Regions from separate parts of the Blautia sp. AF32-4BH genome, predicted to be linked through region 2. Evidence: predicted binding sites of a transcription regulator. Region 2 holds the regulator's gene; the other holds the start of a gene.
What was found. The regulator NrdR, encoded in region 2, represses ribonucleotide reductase genes. The targets are predictions, from matches to a motif close to CACAANATNTTGTG.
Positions count from the first base shown of each region.

Region 1: DWZ44_RS03385 (ribonucleoside triphosphate reductase) is a predicted target of NrdR. The motif match lies at 1,327-1,340, and genes of this name have one in related genera.

Region 1 is NZ_QTVL01000002.1:140,231-151,553, forward strand. It holds gene DWZ44_RS03385 (ribonucleoside triphosphate reductase) at 1-1,213, opposite strand, end outside; gene hflX (GTPase HflX) at 1,461-2,696, opposite strand; gene DWZ44_RS03395 (tetratricopeptide repeat protein) at 2,715-3,749, opposite strand; gene glmM (phosphoglucosamine mutase) at 3,746-5,092, opposite strand; gene DWZ44_RS03405 (nucleotidyltransferase family protein) at 5,197-6,117, opposite strand; gene prfA (peptide chain release factor 1) at 6,210-7,286, opposite strand; gene prmC (peptide chain release factor N(5)-glutamine methyltransferase) at 7,362-8,219, opposite strand; gene DWZ44_RS03420 (DUF1385 domain-containing protein) at 8,223-9,206, opposite strand; gene rpmE (50S ribosomal protein L31) at 9,311-9,511, opposite strand; gene rho (transcription termination factor Rho) at 9,643-11,307, opposite strand.
Region 2 is NZ_QTVL01000001.1:32,133-43,455, reverse strand. It holds gene DWZ44_RS00260 (patatin-like phospholipase family protein) at 1-19, opposite strand, end outside; gene DWZ44_RS00255 (citrate/2-methylcitrate synthase) at 124-1,482, opposite strand; gene DWZ44_RS00250 (DUF3786 domain-containing protein) at 1,613-2,248, opposite strand; gene nrdR (transcriptional regulator NrdR) at 2,263-2,715, opposite strand; gene DWZ44_RS00240 (YlmC/YmxH family sporulation protein) at 2,858-3,109, shown strand; gene DWZ44_RS00235 (acylphosphatase) at 3,110-3,415, opposite strand; gene DWZ44_RS00230 (GNAT family N-acetyltransferase) at 3,443-4,609, opposite strand; gene DWZ44_RS00225 (heavy metal translocating P-type ATPase) at 4,803-7,343, opposite strand; gene DWZ44_RS00220 (LysR family transcriptional regulator) at 7,597-8,484, shown strand; gene DWZ44_RS00215 (hypothetical protein) at 8,584-8,865, opposite strand; gene DWZ44_RS00210 (YoaK family protein) at 8,901-9,593, opposite strand; gene DWZ44_RS00205 (ABC transporter ATP-binding protein) at 9,843-11,323, opposite strand, start outside.

The sequences.
Region 1 (11,323 bases), on a different contig from region 2:
TGCTCTCGCCGGAACCGAAGAATCCGCCAGTTTTCTTTCGAAGCTCACGCAGATCCAGGCGGAGACGGCAGCACATGGAGCGCACGTCGCTTGGTTTCATATCGCTGTTGATGTAGTTGGAGAAGTACGGGGTACCGTATTTTGCAGTCATTTCGAACAGCAGACGGTTATTCTCCGTATCGGACCAGTCAAAATCGGATGTGATGGAGTAGGTCGGGATCGGGTACTGGAAGCCTCTTCCGTTGGCATCTCCCTCGATCATCGTCTCGATGAACGCTTTGTTGACCATATCCATCTCTTTTTTACAGTCTTTGTACTTGAAGTCCATCTCCTTGCCGCCGACGATCGCCGGAAGCTCCGCGAGGTCATCCGGTACGGTCCAGTCGAGTGTGATGTTGGAGAACGGTGCCTGGCTTCCCCAGCGGCTCGGTGTGTTGACGCCGTAGATAAACGCCTCGATGCACTTCTTCACTTCGCCGTAGCTTAAGTTGTCCACTTTGACGAACGGCGCCAGATACGTATCAAATGAAGAAAATGCCTGCGCACCTGCCCACTCGTTCTGCATAATGCCGAGGAAGTTGACCATCTGGTTGCACAGAACCGAAAGATGTCTTGCCGGAGAAGAAGTAATCTTTCCGTTGATGCCGCCAAGTCCTTCTTTGATGAGCTGTTTTAACGACCATCCTGCACAGTAGCCGGTCAGCATCGACAGGTCGTGGATGTGAATATCCGCGTTGCGGTGTGCCTCGGCGATCTCGTCATCATAAATCTCTGATAACCAGTAGTTGGCTGTGATCGCGCCGGAATTGCTTAAGATCAGACCGCCGACAGAATACGTTACGGTCGAATTCTCTTTGACACGCCAGTCCTCTACTTTTACGTAGCTGTCCACGATCTCTTTGTAGTCTACGATCGTCGATTTCATGTTGCGGATTTTTTCCCTCTGCTTGCGGTACAGAATGTAAGCTTTTGCCACTTCTGCGTAGCCGCACTGGATCAGCACGTTCTCCACGCTGTCCTGAATTGCCTCCACTGAAATTTTTCCGTCTTTGATCTTGGACTGAAAGTCCGCTGTTACGCGCAGTGCCAGCATCTGAAGCATGTCATCGCTGAACTGCATATCTTTTGCGCCGAATGCTTTTCCAATCGCATCGGTAATCTTTTTCATCTGGAACTCTGCAATCGTTCCGTCTCTCTTTTCTACCTGAAACATGGAATCCCTCCTGTTAATTCAACCGTTTCTGCAAGGCCTTTTTAAGGTTCCACTCTTTGCAGTGTCTGAACCATATGATAGCAGAGCATGTTTCTCCCGTCAATAGTAAAAAGTACCATATCTAGTGTGAAATTTTCTAACATCACTAGATATGGTACTTTTACTTGTATTCTGTCCCTTCCATTTTTCGGCGCTGTACGGCGCTTAAAGGGATGTACTGCCGTTTTTAAGCCCGCTTGCCATACCTCTATACCCTCGGATAGATATCCTTCGGTACATAGGCTTTTACGCGGATGCCTTCCGGCAGATATTCTTCTTCGAGCAGAATTCCGTATCCGCGGATCAGTGAAATCGTTCCCGCCTTATCGTACGGATAGAGGCGCTCGATATAGATTTTTCCCTCCATCATCCACGAGGAGAGTAAATTTTTGAGGTCTTCGAGTCCCTGTCCTGTTTTGGCAGAGACCGCAAGGCTCGCGTCTGCCCGGAAATCTTTTACAACCATCGGGGCGAGAAGCTTATCCTGCTTGTTCAGCAGGGTGACGATCTTTTTGTCCTCAACTTTCAGTTCCCGCAGCGTATCGTACACGACCTGCATCTGCAGCTCCATCTGCGGATTTGACGTATCCACAACGTGGAGAATATAGTCGGCATACCGTGCTTCCTCCAGCGTACTGCGGAATGCATCGATCAGATGATGTGGCAGCTTATTGATAAATCCAACCGTATCGGTCAGCAGGATTTCCTGTCCATCCGGAAGGGTCAGTGACCGCGTCGTCGTATCCAGCGTGGAAAACAGCATTGCATCTGCCAGAATTTCCGATCCTGTCAGTGCATTTAAAAGACTGCTCTTTCCCGCTGACGTATAGCCTACGAGCGCCGCTACCGGGATTTTGGAACGTTTTCTGCCTTCACGAAGGAGCTCTCTGTGCTGGCGTACTTCCTCAAGCTCACGTTTTAACTGCGTAATACGCGTGCGGATCAGGCGCCGGTCGGTTTCCAGCTTTTTCTCTCCCGGTCCTCTCGTACCGATTCCGCCGCCGAGACGGGAAAGCGATGTGCCAAGGCCGGAAAGTCGGGACGCACGGTACTTTAACTGGGCCAGCTCAACCTGGATTTTACCCTCGCTGCTCACGGCGCGCGCCGCAAAGATATCCAGGATCAAAAGCGTACGGTCCATGATCTTGCATTCCAGTGCTTCCTCCAGCCCTTTTAACTGGATCGAGGAGAGCTCATCGTCGCAGATGATGCCCGTCGCATCGCAGGCGCGCACCAGAATTTTCAACTCCTCTAATTTTCCTTTTCCGATGTACGTTCCCGGATGAATGGCCTCCCGCACCTGCACCAGGCGGCCCTCCACCTTCGCACCGGCGGTGCTGGCCAGTTCCGCCAGCTCGTCGAGCGATTCTTCTGCGTTTGCGCCGCCGTTTTCCTGTACGCCGACCAGAATCACGCGCTCCTGTTCTTCTCTTAAATCAAACAATCCAACTTCCTCCGTCTGTTATCGGTTCTGGAGAAACGTATTTTCCCGCTGCGCCGCGGTGTTTTCCGGGTATGCTGCCAGAAAATCCGCCATCAGCGACTTCGCGGTATCAAAATCCGCCCGTTTTTCATAGGATACAATCTGGTTGAACAGCAGATTTTCCCGGTCGGAATCCTCCGCCGTTTTGAGTCCTTCCTCGATATACGAGAGTGCACTGTCCGTGTCGTTTTCCGCAAGTGCGCAGAGCGCCAGCCCGTTGTTGGCTGCCGCCGCAAAGCCATCTGTCGAAAGATACGAAGAAAACAGTGCTTTCGCCTCGTCGTTCTGACCATTGGAAAGGTAAACCTCGCCGAGCATTTCCATCGCCGCGCTGCTGCCGTCCTTCATTGCCTTCGAGAACGCTTTGACCGCCTCGTCCTGCTCCTCCAGATAGTAGTATGCACAGCCGATATTATAATAATCCTCGGTCGTTTTCGGCTCAATCTTCACTGCCGCTTCGAGGTAACGGTCTCCGTCCGCCTTCATACTGCTCTCCTGATACAGCTCGTAAATGTCAAAGCAGAGCTGATAGCTCTCCTTCGTCTCCACTGCCGCATCAAAATCCACCTTCGCCTGCTCGTAATTCTTCTGCAGGAAGTACGCGCGTCCCCTAAGGAACAGCGCATCGGCATCTGCCTTTTCTTCCTGAATATTGGTGCAGATCTCAATGGCTCCATCCAGATCTCCGGCCTGTACGCAGGTTTCCGCCTCGTAATACATGACATCGCGCGAAAACTCCGCGTCTTTGTGCTTCATGCTCGAAAGACTGCTCTTGAAAGCCTCTTTTGCCTTGTCATACTCCTGGCTTTTCAGATAAGCGATGCCGAGCGACCGGTAGCTCTCCGCCAGTCGGTCGCCTGCCTTTACGGCTCCCTCCAGCATCGCAATCGACGTTACGTAGTCCTTCTGTTCGAGCGCCTCGATGCCCTTTTTATAAAGCTTTGAATTTTTATTTTCACAGCCGCCAAGCACCATTGCCGCCGCCAGAAAAAAGATTACCAGTCTTTTTTTCATTCTGTCACAAGTCCTTCTTTATGCATCACAGAAACAACCTGGTCTACGTATTTTGCACACGTTGCGTCGTCCGGTGCTTCCACCATGACACGGATCACCGGCTCGGTGCCGCTCTCTCTTACGAGGATGCGTCCGTCATCGCCCAGGGCCTCTGCTACGTCTTCTACTGCTTTCTGTACTGCCGGGTTGGCCTTTGCAGCTGCTTTGTTTGCCACGCGGACATTCTTTAAGAGCTGCGGGTAAATCACTACCTCGGCTGTCAGGGTGCTGAGCGGGAGTTTCTTATCTATCAGCACTTCCATCACCATCAGGGAGGTCAGGATTCCGTCACCGGTCGTCGCGTGCTTGCTGAAAATGATGTGGCCGGACTGCTCTCCGCCGAGAGAATAGCCGTTTGCCATCATGTTCTCGCACACGTATTTGTCGCCGACTGCCGTCTTCTCATACCGGATACCGGCGCGGTCACACGCTTTGTAAAGACCGAGGTTTGACATGATCGTGGTCACGATCGTATCTCCGTTTAACTGGCCTTTTTCTTTTAAGTATTTACCGCAGACATACATGATCAGGTCTCCGTCTACCACATTTCCCAGCTCATCGACAGCGATGCAGCGGTCTGCGTCTCCGTCGTAGGCAAATCCGACATCGAGGTGTTTCTCTCTTACATATTTCTGAAGCTCTTCGATGTGGGTGGAACCACAGCCGCAGTTGATGTTTGTTCCGTCCGGCTCGTTGTGGATCACATATGTCTTGGCGCCGATGGCATCAAACACGCTCTTGGCTACGGAAGAGGCACTTCCGTTGGAGCAGTCGAGTCCGACTCTCATGTTTTTAAAGGATTTTGTCGGAATCGAGATCAGGTGTCCAATGTAGCGGTTCCTTCCGGCTGCAAAATCCACGGTACGTCCGATGTCTTCTCTCGTTGCGAACGGGATCTTCGGTGTTCCGTCGTCGATGTAGGCTTCGATCTGCGCTTCGATGTCGGCTTCCAGTTTCTGTCCCAGGCCATTGATGACTTTGATTCCGTTGTCATAGAACGGGTTGTGGCTGGCGGAGATCATAATTCCGCAGTCAAAGTTTTCGGTACGGACAACATAGGAAACGCTCGGGGTGGTCGTTACATGCAGCAGATAAGCGTCTGCTCCCGATGCGGTCAGTCCTGCTACCAGCGAATATTCGAACATGTAGCTGGAGCGTCTGGTGTCTTTTCCAATGACGATCTGTGCTTTGTGGTCTTTTCCGAAATACCATCCGAGGAATCTTCCCACTTTATATGCATGCTCAACCGTCAGATCAATGTTTGCTTCTCCGCGAAATCCATCTGTTCCAAAATATTTACCCATGGTATGCTCCTTTCCCCTTTCGGGCAGAAAGCGTGTCTGAAATTTTTTGCAATCATTCAAACACGCTTTTTCTGGTTATTCACTCAAATAACAAAATATCGTAATTAGTCGTACAGCTTCTCGCTGTATACGCCGTCCGCAATCAGTTTGCGGAATGCTTCTGTTACGGAAGCTTTGTCTTCCTGATACGTTACGCCGAACCACTCTGCGTCGGTCGGAAGAACTTTTACTTCTGCTTTTCCTGCGTGCAGCAGCTCGTCGATGTAGATCGGAAGGAGGTACTCGCCTTTTACATCTCCCTCTTTCTGTGCAGAAAGGAATTCAACAAAGCCTTTCTCCAGAAGATCAATGAACTCCGGCTGCAGTCCCCACATGTTCATGGAAACAAGGGAGTTTTTGTCGATCGGATCAACCGTTCCGTCTTCTTTTTCAACGCCTGCGCCCTCTGCGGTCTTTACGATGTTTTTCGTCTCGTTGACACCAGTCAGATTTCCGTTTTCATCAACGACGCAGACACCTCTTGTAACACCGCCGTTGTCACTTAAGGTGTTTCCAAGCACGAATCCTGCCATGGAGATCGGCATAACTTCATCCACATCATGCTCCTGTACAAGGTAGTCGTGCAGTTTTACGAACGGATCTTTTCCGTAATAGTCATCAGCATTGATAACAGCAAACGGCTCTTTTACAAGACCTTTGCAGGCAAGAACGGCCTGGCCGGTTCCCCACGGTTTGGTACGGCCTTCCGGTTTTGCAAAGCCTGCCGGCAGATCATCGAGCTCCTGGAATGCATATTCCACCTCTGTGATTTTGCTGATGCGGTTGCCGATGACTTCCTTGAAATCTTTCTCCAGATCCTTGCGGATGATGAAGACTACTTTGTTGAAGCCGGCTTCCAGTGCATCGTGGATGGAATAATCCATGATGATCTCCCCGTTTGGTCCTACTGGCTCAAGCTGTTTGATTCCCTTTCCAAATCTGCTGCCGATTCCGGCTGCCATGATCACAAGTGCTGTTTTCTTCATAGCGTTTTCCCTTTCTCTTTTCCCCTTTTTTCTCTTGTTTATTCTATCAACAATCGATCCTGTAGACCAATCGTGATTCGCAGCGTTTATTATTATGCTTCTTCCTGCATGCTGCTCAGCTTTGCGGCCTGATCGGCTGCAATCAGACTGTCGATGATTTCATCCAGATCGCCGTTCATGATGGCGTCCAGTTTGTATAAGGTCAGTTTGATTCTGTGATCCGTCACACGTCCCTGCGGGAAGTTGTACGTACGGATCTTCTCGGAGCGGTCTCCCGTTCCGACCTGGCTCTTTCGAAGCTCGGCCATCTCATCGTGCTGTTTCTGCTGCTCTAAGTCGTACAGACGGGCACGCAGAATCTTCAGTGCCTTGTCCTTATTCTTTAACTGTGATTTCTCATCCTGGCAGGAAATGACGATGCCGCTCGGGAAGTGGGTCAGACGGACTGCTGAGTCGGTCGTATTGACACACTGGCCGCCGTTTCCGGAAGCACGGAATACATCGAATTTGTAATCTTTCGGGTCGATCTGTACTTCGACGTCGTCCACCTCCGGCATGATCGCTACGGTCATGGTTGAGGTATGGATTCTTCCGCCGGACTCGGTTTCCGGCACACGCTGTACGCGGTGCGTGCCGCTCTCGTACTTCATCCGGGAGTACGCGCCTGCTCCGTTGATCAGAAGTGTTGCGTCTTTAAAGCCGCCGATTCCGTTTTCATCGGCGCTGGTCAGCTCTGTTTTCCAGCCGCGGCTCTCTGCGTATTTGATGTACATACGGCAGATTTCTGCGGTAAAGAGTGCCGCCTCGTCTCCGCCGGCACCTGCGCGGAACTCTACGATAACGTTCTTGTCATCGTTCGGGTCTTTCGGCAGAAGCAGGACTTTGAGCTCCTGCTCCAGCTCCTCTACGCGTTTTTTCGCATCGGAGAGTTCTTCTTTCAGCATTTCGCGCATCTCTTCGTCGGATTCCTCCTCGAGAAGCATCAGGCTCTCTTCGATGGTCTGTTTCTGTGTTTTATAGTCCTTATATGCGTCTGCGATCGGCTGGAGTTCTGCCTGCTCCTTCATCAGCTTCTGGAACTTCGCCGCATCGGCAGCGACGTCCGGCTCGCTTAACTGATTCAGTACCTCCTCGAGACGCATGAGGATATCATCAAGTTTATCAAACATAAAATGACTGCTCCTTTTTACTGTTTTCGTCTGTTTATGATGTCATTATGGTGTCAAAATTAAAATTCATTTCTGTCAGGGTTTTTTGTGCCAGATACCGGCCACCACGCGGTCCAGGCCTGCCAGATCTTTCAGAACCTGTACATCGGCAAAGCCGTGGGTTTCCATCAGCTCCCGCACTTCATCTCCCTGATCGTATCCAATTTCAAAACAGAGCTTTCCGCCCTCTTTTAAATAGCTTCCTGCCTGCTCTGTAATCTTCCGGTAAAAGACAAGACCGTCCGCACTGCCGTCGAGTGCCATCCGCGGCTCATGGTCGCGCACCTCCGGCATCAGCGTTTCAATCACATCCGTGCGGATATACGGCGGATTGCTTGCGATCACATCGAAGGTTCCCTCGATGTTTTCAAATAAGTTGCTCTTTACGAACGATGCCCGTCCGCCCGCCTGTGCGCCGTTCTTTTCCGCAACCTGTAAGGCTTTCTCGGAGAGATCCGCGCCGATTCCCGTGCAGTCCTCTCTCGTCACAAGAAGCGATATGAGGATGCATCCCGAACCGGTGCAGAGATCGAGGATCCGTGCATCTTTTGGAAGGCCGCGGAGCGCTTCCTCCACAAGAATCTCGGTGTCCTGCCGCGGAATCAGTACATGCTCATTCACAAAAAACGGAATTCCGTAGAACCACGCCTCTCCGGTCAGCTGCTGCAGCGGAATGTGTTCGCCGCGCTTTCTGACCAGCGCTTCGTACTGCTCCTGCTGTTCTTTTGGCATTTCATCTTCACTGTGTACAAAGTAGGTGCTGTGGCTGATCCCGCAGACATACTCCAGTAAAAGCCATGCGTCCTGCCGGGCTTCCTCCACCCCCTGCTTTTGTAAGTACAGAATAGCGGATTCCAGTGCAGATTTCAAGTTTTTTCTATCGTGCACACTCATCGGTCACGGCTCCTCATGTTCTTTCTTTTCGGTTTTGGCCGGGTACGTATAACCAAAGTTTTCGTTCAGGTACGCTCTCCAGTCAAACACAGCCTCCACAGCGGCGATCGCAACCTCTGCCATCTCGGCATCCGGCTCGCGCGTCGTCAGGTGCTGCAGCATCAGGCCCGGTTTACTGATCAGGTTGACCAGTTTATTGTCACTTTTTCCCGCCAGGCGGATAATTTCATACGAAACGCCCGCGATCACCGGAATGAGAAGCAGGCGGATCACGATTTTCAGCACCGGTGAATCGACCCGGATGAACATGAAAAAGATGATGCTGATGACGATGACGTACATAAGAAAGCTCGTTCCGCAGCGCTTGTGCTCCCGGGAACTCTTTAAGACGTTTTCCACGTTCAGTTCCAGACCGTGCTCAACACAGTTGATGCATTTATGCTCGGCGCCGTGGTACATGAACACGCGCTGAATGTCTTCCATACGGGAAATGGCTGCCAGATAGCCGAGGAACAGTGCCACACGCACAAAGGCCTCTGCCACCGCGGTCAGTGTCGTTCCGGCTCCCGCTTTGTGCAGCAGTTCGGACAGAAAGTACGGCACCATCAGAAAGAGAACGACGGCGATGACAACGGAAAATGTGACGGTTCCGTACATCATCAGCCTGTCTGTCTTTTCTTTTTTCGCTTTCTGCTGCTCCTCTTCCTCTTTCGTCGCCGGCTTTTTCTTTTCCTCCTCCTCGTCCTCATAGAACGAAGCGGAGTACATAAGGGAACTCATGCCGACGATCATCGAATCGGCAAAGCTGAAGACACCGCGCAGAATCGGAACTTTTAAAAGCCCCTTGTGCTTTGTCAGCGGCCTGTGCTGCTCTACTTTAACCTCAATCTCCCCGTCCGGCCGGCGTACTGCGACGGAATAGTGGTCCTTGTTCATCATCATGACGCCTTCCATCACGGCCTGGCCGCCAATATTGGATGATTTCATAATTTACGTTTACCTCCTCAAAGGGGATTTTCTGCATCCGTAACGCAAGAACGGGCTGAGATCTTCCAACCTCAGCCCGTTTTTCATCTTGCTTGATTCAATTCTTATTTCATGCCGTATTTCTTGTTGAACTTCTCGATACGTCCACGAGCTGCAGCAGCTTTCTGCTGGCCAGTGTAGAACGGATGGCATTTAGAACAGATCTCAACATGGATCTCTTTCTTGGTAGAACCTGTTACGAAAGTATTTCCGCAGTTGCAGGTAACAGTTGCCTGATGGTATTCTGGATGGATTCCTTCTCTCATTTTATTCACCTCTTCTTAATATTGTTATCTTCTCAGATTTACTCTGATGATTTCGTATTTCAGGCTGACAAAATCTCATCAACCTTGCACAGCTTTCTCATTGTATCACACAATTTTGAAAATTGCAAGCCTTATACTATTTTTTGTTTCTTTAAAATTTGAATCAGTTCGCCGTTGTTTCTGGTACGGTCAAACATGTTCAGAATATTTTCCACGGCTTCCTCGGATTTCATGCCGTTTAATGCTTTCCGCATATTGTAAACGGCCTCCTGCTCATCTGGTGTCAGAAGCAGATCTTCTCTTCTTGTTCCCGATTTGGCTATGTCGATGGCCGGGAAGACGCGGCGTTCCTGCAGTTTCCGGTCGAGCACGAGTTCCATGTTTCCGGTGCCTTTGAATTCCTCGTAAACGACATCGTCCATCTTGCTTCCGGTGTCCACAAGCGCCGTTGCAAGAATCGTCAGGCTTCCGCCCTCGCGCATGTTTCTGGCCGCGCCGAAGAACCGTTTCGGCATGTAGAGTGCTGCCGGATCGAGACCGCCGGAAAGGGTACGGCCGCTCGGCGGAACGGTCAGGTTGTAAGCTCTGGCGAGACGTGTGATGCTGTCGATGAAGATCGTAACGTCTTTTTTACTTTCCACAAGACGTTTCGCGCGCTCAATGACCATCTCGGACACGCGTTTGTGGTGCTCCGGCTGCTCATCGAAGGTGGAATAGATGACTTCCACATTCGATCCCTGAATCGCTTCTTTAATGTCGGTGACCTCCTCCGGACGCTCGTCGATCAGAAGGATGATCAGATACATCTCCGGGTTGTTCCGCAGGATGGATTTTGCCGCATCCTTCAAAAGCGTCGTTTTTCCGGCTTTCGGCGGGGAGACGATCATGCCTCGCTGGCCTTTTCCGATCGGACTTACAAGATCCACGATCCGCATCGCCATGCTTCCGCCCGGGCGCTCAAGGCGCAGCCGCTCATCCGGGAAGACCGGTGTCATATCTTCGAAATTGCCGCGTCGCATGATCTGGTCGAGCGGCAGATTGTTGACGCTCTTTAAGTATAAAAGGGCGCTGAATTTTTCGGTTGCGGACTTTACTCTCGTGTTTCCGCGGATGATATCTCCCGTTTTCAGTCCGAAACGGCGGATCTGGGACGGAGAAACGTAGACATCGCTGTCGCCCGGCATATAGTTGTCGGAGCGGATAAATCCAAATCCGTCCGGCATGACCTCGAGGATGCCGCAGGCCTCCTGGCCGCTGTCGAGCGTGCTGGTTTCCTGACGCGGTTCCTGTCTCGTCTCTGGTCTTGCTTCCTGACGCAGCGGCTCCTGTCTCATTTCCTGCCCTGCTTCCTGATGCGGCTCCTGTCTTTGCTCTTCCTCACGGTTATTCTGATTATAATTCCGTGGTTCCTGAAATCTACGCTCATTGAAACGCGGTGCTCTTGGACGGTACTCCTGGCGCTCTCCGTTTTCACTGCGCTCTTCCCGGCGGACATACCGCGGTCTCTGGTACGGGCGCGCGGTGCCGTTTTCCGAGGTTTCCCGATTCTGGCGCTCCATACCGTCCTCCCGCTTTTCCTGCGGTTCCTGATTCTGATCCTGTACAGTTTCCGTCTTTTTTTCCTCTTTTAGAACCGTCGGCTCTTCCATGTTTTTCTGGTTTTCTTTCTGATCTTCTTCCAGCATCCGCTCAATCAGCGCTTCTTTCCGCAGGTTGGAAATCCCCTTCATGTTTCTGGATTTTGCCAGCGCTTTCAGCGTGCTCAAAGGCAATGACTCATACTTTTCTCTTGTCATACCATTTTTCCTCTAT
Region 2 (11,323 bases):
AATTTTTTGTCTCATTCATTCTCCTGCACTCTCCTATTTTTCACAATGACACATTACTTCCTGCACAGAGCAATGCCGGAGCAGATCGGAAAATCCCGACACGCTCCGGCCCTTCTGCCTGTTTTATCTGTTTTCCAGCGGAACATAGTCCACTTCATCTTTGACACTCTTGTACGCCGGGCGGATGATCTTGTCGGTGTTGATCAGTTCCTCCATCCGGTGTGCACTCCAGCCGACGATACGCGCGCAGGCGAACATCGGGGTGTAGAGCTCCAGCGGAAGATCCAGCATGCTGTAAACGAAGCCGCTGTAGAAGTCGACGTTTGCGGATACACCTTTGTAAATATGGCGCTCCTCGCCGATGATCTTCGGAGCCAGTTCCTCGACCATAGCGTACAGCCGGTAATCTTTCTCTCTGTGTTTTTCTTTTGCCAGCTGCTCAACGAAGGTCTTGAAGATGCGCGCACGCGGGTCGGAAATGGAGTAAACCGCATGGCCCATACCGTAAATCAGACCTTTCTGGTCGAACGCCTCTTTGTGCAGCAGCTTTCTTAAGTAATTCGATACTTCTTCCTCATCCGTCCAGTCTTTGACGTGTGACTTCATATCGTCGAACATCCGCACAACCTTGATGTTTGCACCGCCGTGCTTCGGTCCCTTTAAGGAGCCGAGCGCCGCTGCAATTGCGGAGTACGTATCGGTTCCGGAAGAAGAAACAACATGTGTTGTAAAGGTTGAGTTGTTACCGCCGCCGTGCTCCATGTGGAGGACGAGGGCAAGATCGAGGATCTTCGCCTCCAGCGGGGTGTATTTCTGATCCGGGCGGAGCATCAGCAGAATGTTTTCTGCGGTGGAAAGCTTCTTCGACGGATTGTGGATATATAAACTTTTTCCCTTGATATAATGGTTGTACGCCTGATAGCCATAGACGGACAGCATCGGGAAAACAGAAATCAGGTTAATGCACTGGCGAAGCACATTCGGAAGGGAGGTATCATCTGCGTGGTTGTCGTACGCGTACAGGGTCAGAACGCTTCGGGACAGAGTGTTCATCATGTCCTTGGTCGGCGCTTTCATAACAACGTCACGCACAAAGTTCTTCGGCAGGGACTGCTGCTGTTTTAAAATCGTCTTAAAATGCTTAAGCTGCTCTTCATTCGGCAGATTTCCAAACAGGAGCAGATAAGCGACTTCTTCAAATCCCATACGGTTTTCACTCAAAAATCCCTGGGTCAGTTTTTCCACGTTGATGCCGCGGTAGTACAGACGTCCGTCACACGGTGTTTTGACGCCGTCAATGATATCCGAAGACACAACGTTTGAAATCTGTGTCAGTCCCGCAAGGACGCCAACGCCGTTGACATCGCGCAGTCCGCGTTTTACATCGTATTGCCCATACAGCGAAACATCCATTTTGGAGTTATCCAGACAGATGTTTGTCAGTTCCTCTATTTCCGGTGTTACTTTCATGCTAAAAGCCATATGCATTCCCCTTTCTCTTCTCTTTTTTTACTCACTTTCGCTCATTATAGCATTAAACCAAGGGATTCGTATACTGAAATTTTTATAAACATTCGAAAAATTTTCGTAAGATTTTGTCTCACAAAAGGTATCAGGCTTCTGTTTTACATGCATCGAAGGCTTGATCCAGTGCGTCCAGGAAATCTCCCATCACGTAATACAGCGTCTCAAACCGCAGATAATCGAGGACGTTTTCATCCCACATAAACTTCAGCACCGGCGGGAATTCCTCATCGGACTCCCAGAACTGGAAGACGAGCGGCAGAAACGGAAAGACATGAAAAACAAAAGCAGCGTCTCCCGGGAAATATGGTTTTCCGCCAAGGGAAACGCATGCTTTTTTCAGCTGTTCCACATGCCCGTCATACCGTGCGGCGCGGCTGTCGTGAACGCCGGACGCAATCGTGCGGCCTTTGATCGTTCCCTTTAAGGAATTGGTACGCGCATACGTGCCGGCGAGCACAATCTCCTTCTTTCCGCAGCAGAGCAGGTCGAAAATCGTCAGCGTCTCATTGAAACTGCCCTGATGTACATGAAGAAAATGGTCTTTTGATCCCTCTACAACGCCGGTATGGCGGTTCACTCTCCATTCTTCAAAAAGATACGGCACATAGAAATAATCGCCATCAAACGCAAAGCCATACTTTCCTTCGATCTCCTTCTGATCGTATGTCAGAAAACGTTCCTGCATCTGATCACGCATTTTAATATAGTTCGACACTTCCATTTTTTTGCCTCCCGCTATTTGTCGAGCATCTTTTTCAGCTCGTCCATGAACGTGTTGACGTCCTTGAACTCACGGTAAATCGACGCAAAGCGGACGTACGCCACCTGATCCAGGTCTTTTAAGTAATGCATGACCTTCTCTCCGATCACAGAGCTTGGAATCTCGCGTTCCTCGCCGTTGAAAAGCTCCGTCTCCACCTTGTTGACCATCTCGTTGATCTTCTCGGCGGACACCGGCCGTTTGTGGCAGGCGCGCAGGATACCGGTCTCGATTTTCGAGCGGTCATACTGCTCGCGGTTCATATCTTTTTTGATGACGATCAAAGGGATCGTCTCCACTTTTTCGTATGTCGTAAAGCGTCTGCCGCAGACATCGCACATCCGGCGGCGGCGGATCGCATTGCTGTCTTCAATCGGGCGTGAATCCACAACCCGGGTATTATCCTGATTACAAAATGGACATCTCATATCTTTCGTCCTCGTTTCTAAATAAGTATTTCGGAAAGTTTTCTACTTTTACAGTATACGCATTTTTCCGTGAAATTCAAGTCAACTGCAGCAACATTTTCGCATATGTTTTTCCATAGGAATCAGTAAAAAGGAGCACCGCATGCGCGTTGTAGATCTCCGCCAGAAAGAAGTTATCAATATCTGCACCTGCAAAACGCTCGGCTGTCCGATTGATGTGGAATTCAATCCAAAAACGGGACATCTTACCGGACTCGTTCTTCCGGGTCCTGTGAAATTCTGCGGCTTTTTCTGCCACGGCGAGGATTTTGTGATCCCATGGGACCGCATCTGCCAGATCGGCAACGATATCATTCTCGTCGAAATTCCGGAAAAAGAGAAAAAACAGCCCTGATCAACGGATATGAAAACCGAATTCCGATTCCAGCGGAATCTTCGTCCATTTTGCATCCGTGATTTCGATGTAGCTGGAGGTGCGGATCCTTTTGATCATCTCCGTGATCGTCTCCTCATCACCCTGCACCTCCATCTCCACCGTCTCATCCCAGCAGTTTCTCACCCAGCCTGTCAGCCCGAGCTGGTAGGCAGCATAATACGCCCGGTAACGGAACCCCACGCCCTGCACCTGGCCGTAGAAAATCACATGGTACCGGATTTCTTCTTTTTCGTCTCTTCTGTCTCGTTTCGCTGTCTCGTTCATATTTCTCTGCCTCCCAACAGTCATTGCCTAAAATTCGTCTGCCGTCGCACAGTACAGCGGAAGCGGGAACCAGTCGGATGGAATGTTCTTCCAGATTTCAGATGGAACCTTGCTTCCCTTACTTGCCAGCGGTGAAAGAAGCAGTTCCTGCGCCTGCTCCCGGTTGAGTACATCTGCCCCCGGATGGGCTTCCCGTGTCACGGTCACAGTTCCATCTTTTACCGTCACGGTCAGCGGCTGTCCCTCCAGTACGGCAGACCACGTTCCATCGCTGATGCCCATCGTCTCTGCTTTCATGGTCAGCATTGCCTCGATGACGTCTGCAAATTGGAAAATACGGTACATCGCGGAACCGCAGCGCTCTTTTGTGAAGCTTTCGCAGACTTCCGATAACGCTGCTGCTTTTCCGGTCTCATACACCGGAATGGAAATGAAAAGAGAGTCAAGCGCATTTTCTTTTAAATAAGCGGCAAGTGCAGGAACGAAATCCTGTTCCTCCAACACTTCTGCTTCCACAACCTGGTTTCCGCCGCAAAGTGCCAGATATCCGATCCGCTCACCGTTTTTCCAGATTGCAATTGCCTGCTCGCCGAACGTTTTCAGGCAGGCTTTCACATCCTCTCTTACCACGTAAAGCGGTTTTTCCTCATTCAGCTTCTTTGCAAAGGCTGCCGCCTCTTCGTCCGCTTCGCCGTTTTCCGGAAACAGCGGCGCAAAGGTGTAAGCGGAGAGTTCCCCGTTTTTCCAGGTATGGCGCACATTTGCCACATCCAGGTAAAACGTGTATTTTTCACTTCCCGGCGTAAAGCCAAAGTAGGCATACCGCTGTCTCTGGCCGTCCAGTGCCAGAAGATCACACGTTCCTTCCAGATCCGTAATCCAGTCGCCAAGAAGACGCTTCATGTGGCCTTCGCCCCTTGCCTTTGGATGCACGGAAACGCTTCCCACATATCCTGCGCGGAGCAGCTTACCCCCTGCTGCCATTTGCTGCGGAAGCACCGCAATCTCGGCCCGGAGTCTGCCGTTTTCCGCAACAGCGACGCGGTGGATCCGTGCCATTTCCGGTCCTGCCTGATAAACCCTTGGAATTAACTGCTCAAAGTCGTGCGGACGGTGTGCCGTGCTGAACACGTAGTTTGCAAGTTCGATGCAGTCCTCCCACTCTTCCGGCTTTGCAAGTCTGTACTCTGTCATAATGTAAAAACCTCCTGATCCTAAAAACCCTTTTGTTTTTGCTCTTCTTTTTCTCTATCCTAACGGATTTTTGTCCTTTTGTCACGAAAATTCCGAACAAATTGCAATATTTTTGCTATATCTGGTAAAAAAAAGAAACGCGCCCGGAAATTTTCATTCCAGGCGCGTTTCCCTTTTCTCAACGTTTCCTGTTTTACTGGATTCCTTTTACGGTGTAATCCTGTGCCTCTACGGCTGTTTTCAGCACATCGTCTGATACAGGAGCTGTCAGTGTTACAACGGCTGTTCCTTTTTCATGGCTTACTTCTGCGGATGCAACACCCTCGATTGCCTCAAGTGTTTTCTTCACTCTTGCCTCGCAGTGGCCGCACATCATGCCCTCGATTGTCATGGTTTTTACCATTCCCTGTTCTGTTGTCATGTTCAGATCCTCCTTTAGAATTTCGTTTTTGATTCTTTTATCTTTTGACGCGTCGTGCATCCGAAACAGATTCAGACGCAGGGCGTTTGTCACAACGCAGAAGCTCGAAAGGCTCATCGCCGCCGCACCGAACATCGGGTTCAGCTTCCAGCCGAACAGCGGGATCCATACGCCCGCAGCCAGCGGAATACCGATGATATTGTAAATGAAGGCCCAGAACAAATTCTCGTGAATGTTCCTGAGGGTCGCACGGCTTAAGCGGATCGCTGCCGGTACATCGGAGAGGCGGCTCTTCATCAGGACAACGTCTGCCGCATCGATCGCGATATCGGTTCCTGCTCCGATGGCAATACCGATATCCGCACTGGTCAGAGCCGGTGCATCGTTGATGCCGTCTCCTACCATCGCTACTTTTCCTTTTTCTTTCAGGCGGCTGATGACCGCTTCTTTTCCATCCGGCAGAACGCCTGCGATGACTTCGTCCACACCTGCCTCAGCGCCGATGGCACGCGCGGTGCGCTCATTGTCTCCGGTCAGCATCACGACACGGATTCCCATATTCTGCAGCTCTTTCACCGCACGCGGGCTGTCCTCTTTGATGACATCCGCAACCGCGATCATACCGAGCATCTTTCCGTCTTCACTGAAGAACAGCGGTGTCTTTCCTTCTTCGGAAAGTTTTGCTGCCTGCTCTTCCATCTGTTTCGAGAGAACCGCTTTTTTCGTAATCAGTGCGCGGTTGCCTCCGCAGAGCTCTTTTCCGTTCCGTTTTGCCACAAGGCCGTTTCCAGGAAGCGCAGAGAAATCACTGACTTCTTCGCGGGCCAGGCCTTTTTCCTCTGCAAGTGCAAGAATCGCACGGGCCAGCGGATGCTCACTTTTCTGCTCCAGTGCAAAGGCACCTTTTAAAAGCTCCTCCTCACTTACACCGTCCGCCGGGACAAGATCGGTTACCTGCGGCTCTCCGCTTGTGATGGTTCCAGTCTTATCGAGTGCAACGATCTGTGTTTTTCCTGTCTCCTCGAGAGAAACTGCGGTTTTGAACATCGTTCCGTGTTTTGCTCCCATTCCGTTTCCGACCATGATCGCAACCGGTGTTGCAAGGCCGAGCGCACACGGGCAGCTGATAACGAGAACGGAAATACCTCTTGCAAGAGCAAAGCTGACGCTCTCTCCTGCAAACAGCCAGATCACAATCGTAGCAAGTGCAATGCAGATAACGGCCGGCACAAAAATACCGGAAACTTTATCGGCCACTTTGGCGATCGGCGCTTTTGTCGCTGCCGCATCGCTGACCATCTGAATGATCTGGGAGAGTGTTGTGTCTTCTCCGACTCTCGTCGCCTCACAGGTCAGGAAACCGGACTGGTTTAAGGTCGCCGCCGATACGCGGTCGCCGGCCTCTTTATCCACCGGAATACTCTCGCCAGTCAGCGCGGATTCGTTGACGGCACTCGTTCCCTCCAGGACAACGCCGTCCACCGGAATATTTTCGCCCGGGCGGACGATGAAATGATCGCCCTTTTTCACCTGATCAATGCCGACTTCCACTTCTTTTCCGTCTCTTAAGAGAACGGCGGTCTTCGGAGCCAGCTTCATCAGACTCTTTAACGCATCGGTCGTTTTTCCTTTGGAAATCGACTCCAGCATTTTTCCGACGGTAATCAGGGTCAGAATCATGGCTGCGGACTCGAAGTAAAATTCATGCATATAGCTCATGACTGCATCCATGTCCCCCTGTACCTGCGCTCCCGTCATGGCAAACAGGGCGTAGACGCTGTATACAAACGATGCGGTAGAACCAAGCGCTACCAGCGTGTCCATGTTCGGTGCTTTATGCCAGAGACTCTTGAAACCGCTGATAAAGAATTTCTGGTTGATGACCATGACCGCAATGGTAAGCAGGAGCTGTACCAGTCCCATTGCGATGTGATTTCCTTCAAAGAATTTCGGCAGCGGCCATCCCCACATCATATGGCCCATGGAGAAATACATGAGCGGAATCAAAAGAAGAACGGAGCTCAACAGACGGCGTTTCATGACCGGTGTTTCCTTGTCTTTCAGCATCTCTTCGTATTCTGCTGTGGAAGCCGACTGTGATGTGCTTCCCTTCTCGCCTTTTTTCGACGCACCGTAGCCTGCATTTTCCACGGCGGCAATAATCTCTGCCGGGGAGGCCGTTCCCTCCACGCCCATGGAATTTGTCAGAAGGCTGACTGCGCAGGATGTGACACCGGGTACCTTTGACACGGCTTTTTCGACACGGGTCTGGCAGGCGGCGCAGCTCATGCCGGTTACATTGTACTGTTCCATCGTATGTCTTCCTTTCTGTAGTTCTGGATTTTCTATTTCATATACCCTAATGGGGTATCTTGTTTTCTTCTACACTATATACCCTGTCCGGGTATTTTGCAAGTGTTTTTTCAAAAAATTTCCACTTCTCTTCTGCCATCCCCCGCACAATCCGGCCGGACCATCCTCAGAAATCCCTTGACAACCCGGCGCATGTATTTTATATTGAAGCAATCATGGATGATTTTTTCTTCTTCATCCTTCGGAGGTTTTTATGATTACATATGATTATTATCGCATTTTTTACTTCGTAGCACAATATCACAGCTTTACAAAAGCCGCGGAAATTCTGAAAAACAACCAGCCCAACATCACACGGTGCATGAACAATCTGGAAAGTGAGCTTGGCTGCAAACTTTTTATCCGTTCCCACCAGGGTGTCACACTGACAGCGGAGGGCGAAAAGGTGTATGAGCGTGTGGCCGTTGCCTACGAACAGCTCCGCACGGTTGAGGAGGAGCTGGCTCTTGAGCGGTCTCTTGAGAGCGGCCTTATCACAATCGGTGCGAGCGAGACGGCACTTCGTCTGATGCTGCTCTCCCGCCTGGAGCACTTCCACACCCGCTATCCGCACGTCCGCCTGCGCATCTCCAACCACTCGACGCCGCAGGCCATCCAGGCGCTCGAAAACGGTCTGGTCGACTTCGCAGTCGTCACAAGCCCGGTGGAAATCCGCAAACCGCTGCACAAGATCCCGATTTTCCCATTCCAGGAAATTCTGATCGGCGGATCGAAATATGCATCCCTTTCCGCAGAGCCGCATCATCTCGGCGAATTGTCAGAATATCCTTTTATCTCGCTTGCCAAAGACACCGGCACGCGGGAGCTGTACGCCGAGTACTTTCTGAATCACAACCTCGCCTTCCACCCCGATATGGAGGCGGCGACAACGGATCAGATTCTTCCTATGGTCGAGTATAACCTCGGCATCGGATTTTATCCGGAGGAGCTGGCACGCGATGCCTTAAAGAGCCGTACCGTCTGTCGGATTCCGCTCATCGAGGAGGCCCCCAAACGTGAAATCTGTCTTATCATCAACCCGCGGCAGCACCAGAACGCGGCGGCAAAAGAGCTGATCGAGGAGCTTCTGGAACGCGTATAAGATTTTATGAACTTTTGTTTGAAACAGAAAAAGACCCTGTCTACCGGCGGACGGAACATCGCTGCTCCATCCTTCCCGTATACAGGGTCTCTTTTTTATTTATGCCTGCTGTCCGGCAATCTGCTCTTTTTTATGCGGCATGGCAAATACCATCGCCGTGTAGGAAAGCATTGCGCCTGTGATGTAGAAGAACATCAGAAATCCGCTCCGGTTCAGCACAGCGATGCGGACAATTCCAATCCAGAAACCGACGTTGGACGCCAGGGAGAACACACGCGCAAACATCATGTTTTTCTCCTCACCCTTTGCCAGGCGGACGATCAGCAGCAGCATGGCCGCTGAAAAGAATAGTGTCATACAGCACTCCAGAAATACTTCCATTTTTTCAGCCTTCTTTCTTCACTCTCTCTTATTTCTCAGCGGTACTTTTCCAGTGACATCAGAAGGAAGCTCACCAGAAGAAGTCCGCAGGAAATCCAGATTACATGGATTCCATACAGCATGGAGAACACGCCTCCGATTCCGGCGCCGATGGCGAAAGCCAGAATCACGCCGAAATAGTATCCGGCCTGACGGAGCTGTTCTTTTTTCTTATCCCGCATATACATAGACAGCGCTGCGGTTCCGCTTCGCAGGTTTCCGATGCACATGGTGCTTGCATACGAATAACCGCCGACCTTGCGGAAGGTCTGTACCTGAATCGCGCACGCAAACGATACAAGCATCGCCGCGAGCATATTATAAGAAGACGGAATAAATCCGACGATCGCAAGGATCACAATTTCCGCCGCGAGAAGTACCTGCCGCCAGTGCAGCCTCTTTGCATACCGGTAATGCTCCTGGAAATTTTCTGCCAGAAATACACCCATCGCAAAAAAGAGGATCGGGAAGAGATACCGAAGACCTGCCGTAAAGTTTCCTTCCAGAAAGTTCTGGCTCATCAGCACAACGTTTCCCGTCTGGGCATTTGAGAATACTTCATCTCTGCAATTGTACGTGTAGGCATCCTGAAAACCGCCGGACAGCGCCAGAAACATACTGTTGATAAATGCTTCCGACATCTGATTTTCCGAGAGCAGGCGTCCTACAAGGCTTGCTTTCTTTTCCATAAATTTTCCCTTTCTTTCAACAGACGGCCCGGCTTTTTGGTGCCTGCCGTTTTGCTTCCCTTATTATAACCGCCCGCTTTTTGAGATGGAAAAACGGATATCGTATTATGCTCATATATTTTTCATATGACTATATTGATTTAAAATCATTTTAATATGATACACCGTAAAAAAAGGAGAAATTTTGTCACTTTGCACAAACAAAATTTCTCCCTTTTTGTAAATTGTCTTTATTGTTCTAAAATTTTCTTACTTTCTTCCTCTCTGTTTCTCACTCTGCTCGCGGTGGTACTGCAGCGTGTAGAGCTGGTAATATCTTCCCTGCGCTGTTAAAAGCTCCTGATGCGTTCCATGCTCCACGATTTTTCCGTGGGACAGTACGATAATCTCATCCGCATGCTGGATCGTCGAAAGACGGTGCGCTACGATCAGCATCGTTCCGATGTTCTTCATCTTTTCCATGGAATCCTGGATCAGAAGCTCGGTTTCGGTGTCGATGTTCGCCGTCGCCTCGTCAAGGATCATGACCGAAGGCTTATGGATGATGGTACGCGCAAACGAGAGAAGCTGGCGCTGTCCGGCGGAGAAGTTGTTTCCTCTCTCCCGCACCGGCTCGTCGAGGCCGTAATCCAGCTTGTTGATAAACTGGTCAGCATTCACGTAATGGCAGACGTCCATGATCTCTTCATCGGAAATCCCCTCCTCGCGGAGAATAATGTTGCTACGGATCGTTCCCGAGAACAGGAAGACATCCTGCAGCATCTGGCCGAATTTTTTCCGCAGGGAATCGATCTTGATCTTTCGGATGTCGATGCCGTCGATCAGAATCTCACCCTTCTGGAACTCGTAGTTCCGGCAGATCAGGGAAAGAATCGTCGATTTTCCGGAACCGGTGGAACCCACAAATGCGATTGTCTCTTTCGGGTTGACGTGGAATGAAACGCCTTTTAACACCCACTCGCCCGGGATATAGGAAAACCATACGTCGCGGAACTCAATTTCGCCCCTGATGTCGGTAAGCTCGATCGCATCCGGCGCATCCTGCATTTTTGGCTCGAGATCCAGAATCGAGAATACTTTCTCGGCGGATGCAAATGCGGACTGCAGCCAGTTGAACTGCTCCGCCAGGTTCTGGATCGGGTTGAAGAATTTTGAAATATACATGTAAAAGCTGACGATCATACCGCTGGTAAGCGTCTGGCCGAGGAACGACGTTCCCTCCAGATAGCCCTTGCCGCCTAAATACAAAAGGCAGAGCACGGAGCTGATATACAGCATGTAGACGAGCGGACGGAAAATACCAAACACGAAAATCTGCTCCTGCTGTGCGCGGCCGAGTGCGTTGCTCTTGTCGGTAAACTCGCGCATCTTGGCATCCTCGCGATTGAAGATCTGTGTGATTTTCATACCGGAAAGGTTCTCCGACAGATACGTGTTGATGTCCGTAGTACAGTCTTTTACTTTCCGGTGTGCTCTTCGCGAGAATTTGCGGAAAATAATCGAGAACAGCATGATAAACGGCACGAAGCAGAGCACCATCAGCGTCAGCTCATAGTTCAGAAACAGCATCGCAATCAGAATACCGATGATCACGAAGAAGTTCTTCAGAAGATTGACCAGAAGGTTGGTGAACATCAGCGAAATCGCGTTCGTATCGTTTGTCGTTCTCGTGACAAGCTTTCCGACCGGAATCTCATTTAACTGCTCGTGGGAAAGGCGCTCGATGTGGA